3 regions of the Metabacillus sediminis genome follow, and region 1 is predicted to be linked to each of the others. Evidence: riboswitches for the same ligand, from Rfam matches in the RefSeq annotation. Region 1 holds a riboswitch; each other region holds the start of a gene.

What was found. Region 1 has a riboswitch for S-adenosylmethionine ahead of WCV65_RS17535 (O-acetylhomoserine aminocarboxypropyltransferase/cysteine synthase family protein). Riboswitches for the same ligand answer to the same signal wherever they lie in the genome.
Region 2: it holds a riboswitch for S-adenosylmethionine, as region 1 does, so the genes downstream of both, WCV65_RS06980 (methionine biosynthesis PLP-dependent protein) here and WCV65_RS17535 (O-acetylhomoserine aminocarboxypropyltransferase/cysteine synthase family protein) in region 1, are expected to answer to the same signal.
Region 3: it holds a riboswitch for S-adenosylmethionine, as region 1 does, so the genes downstream of both, WCV65_RS18380 (alpha/beta fold hydrolase) here and WCV65_RS17535 (O-acetylhomoserine aminocarboxypropyltransferase/cysteine synthase family protein) in region 1, are expected to answer to the same signal.

What each region holds. Positions count from the first base shown of each region.
Region 1 covers NZ_CP147407.1:3,352,695-3,354,960, reverse strand. Annotated here, with positions in the region: gene WCV65_RS17545 (toprim domain-containing protein) at 1-325, shown strand, start outside; gene WCV65_RS17540 (thioredoxin family protein) at 346-654, shown strand; SAM riboswitch class I at 859-965, shown strand; gene WCV65_RS17535 (O-acetylhomoserine aminocarboxypropyltransferase/cysteine synthase family protein) at 1,026-2,266, shown strand, end outside.
Region 2 covers NZ_CP147407.1:1,316,120-1,318,385, forward strand. Annotated here, with positions in the region: gene WCV65_RS06975 (esterase family protein) at 1-407, opposite strand, end outside; SAM riboswitch class I at 962-1,071, shown strand; gene WCV65_RS06980 (methionine biosynthesis PLP-dependent protein) at 1,156-2,266, shown strand, end outside.
Region 3 covers NZ_CP147407.1:3,525,898-3,528,163, forward strand. Annotated here, with positions in the region: gene WCV65_RS18375 (histidine phosphatase family protein) at 114-695, opposite strand; SAM riboswitch class I at 829-932, shown strand; gene WCV65_RS18380 (alpha/beta fold hydrolase) at 1,034-1,810, shown strand; gene WCV65_RS18385 (biotin transporter BioY) at 1,814-2,266, opposite strand, start outside.

The DNA.
Region 1 (2,266 bases):
AATCATTATTGTTGAAGGCAGATCAGATAAGATGAAAATTCAGGAAGTCATTAATGAGCCGGTCAAAATTATTTGCACAAATGGCACAATTAGTCTCACAAGAATGGACGAACTTATTGATGAATATTTTGAAAATGATGTCTATGTGCTAGTCGATACAGATGAAGCGGGAGAGAAGCTTCGAAAGCAGTTCATCAGAGAGTTTCCTGAAGCTTCGCATCTGTATATTGATAAAATGTATAAGGAAGTTGCTGCAGCTCCAGAGCACCATATCGCCTCCGTATTGCTTGGAGCGAATATTGACGTCCAAGCGAAATTTTTATAGCAAGGAGTTCTGGTTTTATTATGATTGAAATAAATGATAAGCAGATTTCCGGGAGGATGGATAAGGGACGGTTTATTTTGTATCTCTATACTCCCTTCTGCGGAACATGCCAGCTTGCAAAGCGTATGCTTACAGTAGTGGATGGGGCATTGCCGGAAACGGACATTTATATGGCGAATCTAAATTATTTACCGGGTTATGCAGGAAAATGGGAAGTTGAGAGTGTTCCATGCTTGCTGATTTTTGAGGATGGACATATTAAATCGAAACAATATGCATTTCAATCTGTTGAATTTTTGTATAGATTGCTTCAAAAAGACGGCGCTTAATGCGGCGTTTTTCATTTTTTTAGAGATGATAAAAAGTTATCATTTCGATAAATAGTATTAGGCGGATCTTTTTTCGAGCTCATTCTGTTTATTTACCTCTCATTCAGCATATTTCTCGGGAAATAAAATGGCCGGCAAATATTTTTTAGTAAATAGTTGCCAACAACAGAAAAAGAGGTTAATATTAAGAAAATTCAAACAAATATCTTATCAAGAGCGTTGGAGGGTACTGGCCCGATAATAACGCAGCAACCGGTCTATTTAGATACGGTGCTAATTCCAGCAGAGGGTTACCTTCTGGCAGATGAGAAGAGCGGACAAAGACCTCTTCTTCGGAAGGGGTTTTTATTATGAAAACAGGGGGAGATCGAATGAGTGAAAATGGATTCAGACCGGAAACGCTGGCCGTACATGGAGGACTTAAGGAAGACCCGATTACAGGAGCAAGAGCTGTACCTATTTATCAGTCAAATGCGTATTTGTTTAAAGACACGGATCATGCAGCTGATCTTTTTGCTTTAAAAGAGCCAGGGTACATTTATACGAGGATACATAATCCTACCGTTTCAGTGCTAGAAGAAAGGGTGGCGCAGCTTGAAGGCGGGGCAGGTGCTCTAGCTGTTTCAAGCGGAATGGCAGCCATTACCCTCGCGATACTAAATATTGCAGAAGCTGGAGATGAAATTGTCGCGGCTTCCAATCTTTACGGCGGAACCTATAATTTATTTGCAAATACGTTGCCGAGATACGGCATCAAAACAGTTTTTGCCGATGCATCCGATCCTGAGAATTTTAAGAAGGCAATCACTCAAAAAACGAAGGCGATCTTTGGTGAAATAATCGGAAATCCCAGCCTTCAGGTTCTTGATGTTGCATCGGTATCTGAAATTGCTCATGAAGCGGGAATTCCTTTAATCATTGATAATACCTTTGCTACACCATACCTTTTCAAACCCATTGACTATGGAGCGGACATTGTGGTTCATTCGGCTACAAAATGGCTGCTTGGCAATGGAACGACATTAGGGGGCATTATCGTGGATGGCGGCAAGTTTGACTGGTCTACAGGCAAATTTCCAGCCTTCGTTACTCCTGACCCAAGCTATCATAATATCGTTTTTGCTGAAGCCCTCGGCGAACTCGCTTATATCGTAAAGGCAAGGGTTCAGCTTCTGAGAGATTTAGGTCCGGCATTAAGTCCGTACAATGCCTTTCAATTTACATTGGGATTAGAGACGCTGCATGTCAGGATGAAGGAACACATTGCAAATACAAGGAAAATCGTTTCCTACCTTCAAAACCATCCCGCAGTTAAGTGGGTATTATACCCGGAGCTTGAAGAACATCCATCAAAAAACCTTGCAGATCGATATTTGCCAAAAGGAGCCGGTGCAGTTATTGTATTTGGAATAGATGGAGGCTTGGAGGAAGGGAAAGCCATTATCAATCATACGAAGTTATGGTCGCATGTGGCGAATGTTGGGGATGCCAAAAGCTTAATTATTCATCCGGCAAGCACCACACATCAGCAGCTCGGCAAGGAAGAGCTTATAGAGGCCGGGGTTTCCGAGGATCTGATCAGATTGTCTGTAGGAATTGAACATTCAGACGA
Region 2 (2,266 bases), 2.0 Mb from region 1:
AATCCGACTGTTGCGGCGAGCGAATCACCAATGAGTGCGCGTCCCTGTCCAACCTGATATGTTGGGAACTCCCTGTCCAGAAACGGGACAAGCTCATGGGCAAGAAACCGTTTATAAGCAGGGAATTTCTCACCGTCGGGATGGTATTTTGTCCGGCGGTCCTGTACATTCTTGTATGGAATGCCGACAATGATTACATTCTCCAGTCCGCCGTTCTCAAGCAGGGATTCATACTGGCGGGCAATCCTCCCAAGCCTGAAATAATCCTGCCCATCCTGCGCAATCAGCAGACTGTACTTATACAGAGGGGAATAGCTTTTTGGCAAATATGTAAGGACAGTCAGATCTTCGTTCAATGCGCCTGAAAAAAAGGAAGCTTCTTTGACAACTCCAGTTTGCTTCTCCACAGATAAGTCCTCCAGATGAATTAAGTAAGGTTTGTACTTAGTTTTTGTATCTAGCTCCGGCGCCTAGCCCCTCGAGGTCATATGCCACTCAACCTCCGGGCCCGCAGGATGCGGGTCAGTTCCCACGTCTTTCCCACGGCTGATTGTCTTATGCTTGTCGGGGGCCGGCAGGAGGCCGGTCAGTTCTGCGTTGCGGCAGGACGCCGCGCATTTAGCAGAACATCCTTCCTTGAGGAGCCTCCGCTTTTGGAATGTGATGGATAAGTTGTTTCTACTTTGTTTTTGCGTCTAGCTCCGGCGCCTAGCCCCTCGAGGTCATAAGCCACTCAACCTACGAAAGGAAAAAACGCCTTTCTCCGGCTGATTGTCTTATGCTTGTCGGGGCTGAGCAAGGCGCCTCCGCTTTTGGTTTTTGTATTCGCTTCCACTTATTTTATCATGATTTTTAAAAAAATGCTTTTCCGGAAAATCAGGGAAAGTTTACATGAATCACTTGTAAAATTTATAAAATTGCGTTAAAGTTATAAAAAATTCATAATATTCCTTACGATTTATTCTTATCCAGAGAGGTGGAGGGACTGGCCCTGCGAAACCTCAGCAACCGGCAGAACGCTCTAGGCGTGCCAAGGTGCTAAATCCAGCAAGCGAGCTTGGGAGATGAGAAGAAGAACTGTTAAGCGACAAGCCTTCTTCTTATTTTAGGGGAAGGCTTTTTTGTATTCTTAATCTGCATAAGCGAGGGTGTAAAATGACAAAACATACAGAAACGATCTTAGCCCAAATCGGCAACCGAAGTGAACAGACGACAGGCGCCGTTAATCCTCCCATTTATTTAACGACAGCTTACCGTCATTCAGGAATCGGGGAATCGACCGGTTTTGATTACATACGAACCGGCAATCCGACACGTGCCATCGCTGAAAAGGCTTTGGCGGACTTAGAAGGCGGAGATCAGGGGTTTGCCTTCAGCTCAGGGATGGGAGCCATTCAGACCATTATGGCGCTATTTAAAACCGGAGATGACATTATTGCCTCATCCGATATTTACGGAGGAACCTACAGGCTGTTTGAACAGGAATGGCGTAAGTATGGACTGACATTCCAATATGATTCATTTGCAGATCCTGTGAGTACAGAGGCTAGGATCCTTCCGAATACGAAGGCGATCTTTCTGGAAACTCCAACGAATCCGCTTATGCAGGAGGTGGATATTGCAGCAGTTGCAGAAGTAGCGAAGCGCCACGGCCTGCTGCTGATTGTGGATAATACATTCTATACTCCTGTCATCCAGCAGCCATTAAAGAGCGGAGCTGATATCGTCATTCACAGTGCAACTAAATATCTCGGAGGACATAATGATCTCCTTGCTGGAATCGTTGTGGCAAAAGGTAAGGAACTTTGTGCGGAGCTTGCTTCCCATCACAATGCAATCGGCGCCGTTCTCGCTCCGTTTGATTCATGGCTTTTAATCCGGGGATTAAAAACACTGGCACTTCGGATGAGGCAGCATGAACAGAATGCAGCTGATATAGCCGAATTTTTAGAAGAAGTCCCGGAAGTAAGTGATGTACTGTATCCGGGAAGAGGGGGCATGCTGTCGTTCCGGGTCGCGAAAGAGGAATGGGTGAATCCATTCCTGAAAAATTTGAAGACGATTACGTTCGCAGAAAGTCTTGGCGGGGTTGAGAGTTTGATGACGTATCCAGCCACTCAGACGCATATGGATATACCAGAAGAAATACGTACGGCAAACGGTGTCTGTAATCGGCTTCTGCGTTTCTCGGTAGGAATCGAGCACGCAGAAGATCTCAAAGCTGATTTGCATCAGGCATTCCAGGCTGTGAAGGAGGAGGAAAAAA
Region 3 (2,266 bases), 170 kb from region 1:
TGCGATTGGATTAGCGCTGTTTAGCGGGGTTGCTGGAAGCGTTTATATGAACAACAAAAAAAAGCGATAAAAAAAGCCCGCTACTCTTCAAGCTCGAGTAATGGGCCGGCAAGCTAGTTAATTTCGAGATGTTTTGTGCAGTTATAAAGCCCGCATGACCACTTAGAGTCATCCAGCAGAAGATGGGTGATCGAAGTATTTTTTAGCGGTTCGCTTTCTTCATTCATCGGCGTTAATTCCTTTAGGAGATGTCTGATAAATGAACCATGTGTCACCATGAGAATGTTCTTGCCGGGATGCTTTTCCAAAAGCTCTTCAACAAATTCTACTCCTCTTTTTGTTACCTGGCCCGACTGCTCTCTGCCCAGGTCAAGTTCTCTCCACCCAGTTCCCCATTTTTCCACACGTTCAGCTTCTGTTGTGCCTTCAATTTCCCCGCCACCGGTTTCCCGGATGCGTTCATCTGTTACTACCTCTAGACCACCGAGCTTTTTACTGATAAAATCCGCCGTTTGTTTTGCACGGAGCAGCGGACTTGAATAAAGGAGATCCCAGTCCTCTTCCTTAAGCCGTTCTGCCAGCATTTCTGCTTCTTTAATTCCTTGTTCATGAAGCGGAATATCGGAGCTGCCCTGCGCTCTTCCTTCCATATTCCATTCTGTTAGGCCATGTCTGACAATTCCTAGCTTAGTCATCATTTCACTCCATTCATTGATTTTCTTCCATGTTATAGACTATTTTATCCCTTTCGGACGGACAAGTCTTCATTGACACATTAAACAGGCCATGATAATATACATAAAACCAAGTAATTTTATAGGATTAATTAAATTATCAAGAGTGAACGAGAGAACTGGCTCTATGACTTCACAGCAACCTCCATTTGGAAAGGTGCTCCTACCAGCAAAGCGCAGTGCTTTGGCCGATAAAGAAATGTTGACCGTAAACTTTCTTAGCAGCCAATGCCAAAGAAGGTTTTTTTATTTGGCTGGCTCTCAGCTGTGAAACAATCGTTTAAAGGAGGAAGGCAGTTATGAAAGAACTGAAAAGAGTGATTACCGGCGCTCAGTCCTTTTCCATCTATAGAAGTTCTGAACAGGCCATTCTTTTGTGCCATGGCTTCAACGGCACCCCCCAGAGCATGGAATCACTGGGAGAGAAATTTGCCTCATTAGGCTATTCTGTATATGCTCCAAGACTTGCCGGACACGGTACATGTCCGTCCGATATGGAGCTATGCTCAGTTCAAGACTGGTACCGCTCCCTGGAAACTGCTTACTTAAAATTAAAGAGCCGATTCAGAAAAGTATTTGTTATTGGACAATCCATGGGCGGCAGTCTGACGATTAAGCTTGCCAGCCAATTCACGCAAATCGATGGAATAGGTCTTATTAATGCAGCACTTGAAGTTCCAGATTACGAAAAGATTGTCGGAGATACTGGTTTTATCAAGGAGGGACGGCCAGATATAAAGGATCCGTCTGTGGAGGAAATTGCTTATGAAAAAATACCTGTTAAAGCCATTTCCGAGCTGAGAAAGGCTATGAATGAAGCAAAAATCAGGCTTGCAGAAGTCTCGTGTCCAGTCGTTGTATTCTGTTCTCCGGAGGATCATGTTGTTCCTGCCGCCTGTTCTGAAAGGATCATGGAGTCCATTTCCGCCAATCGTAAAAAGATGATTAGCCTTCCAAATTCTTATCATGTAGCATCCATGGATTTTGACCAGGATTTGATCGTAAGGGAAGCCAATCAATTTTTTTCCATACAAAAAACAGCCCTTCCTGCCAATAGGAAGAGCATGAATGCCTGAATACTAGGCTGCTTGAATCTTTTGATTGAGCAGTTTCGCTTGAATAAGCCGTCTTCTTACAGCTATTCCAATCCAGCTCGCCAGGACCGCTTTTATGAGGCCAACTGCTACAAATGGCCAGACGCCCACAGCGAGTGCCTTGTCCCATGGCAAACCCAGCACGATTTTTAGCCACACCGTTCCGAAGAGCAGTGTAACCAGCATCCCAATCGTGTTTGCGGCGAGCGCGAACTTGAGCGTAAACTTTGTTTTTTCAAGGAAATATCCTGTTAAAAACGCCGCCGCAATGAAGCCGATTATGTATCCCCCTGTTGGTCCCGCCAATATGTGAAGACCGCCTTTCGCCTCCGCAAAGACAGGCAGACCAATCATTCCAAGACCGGCATATACCTTCATAGCCAATGCCCCGTACCGGCTTCCGAGAATAGTAGCTGCCATTCCTACGGCTAATGTCTG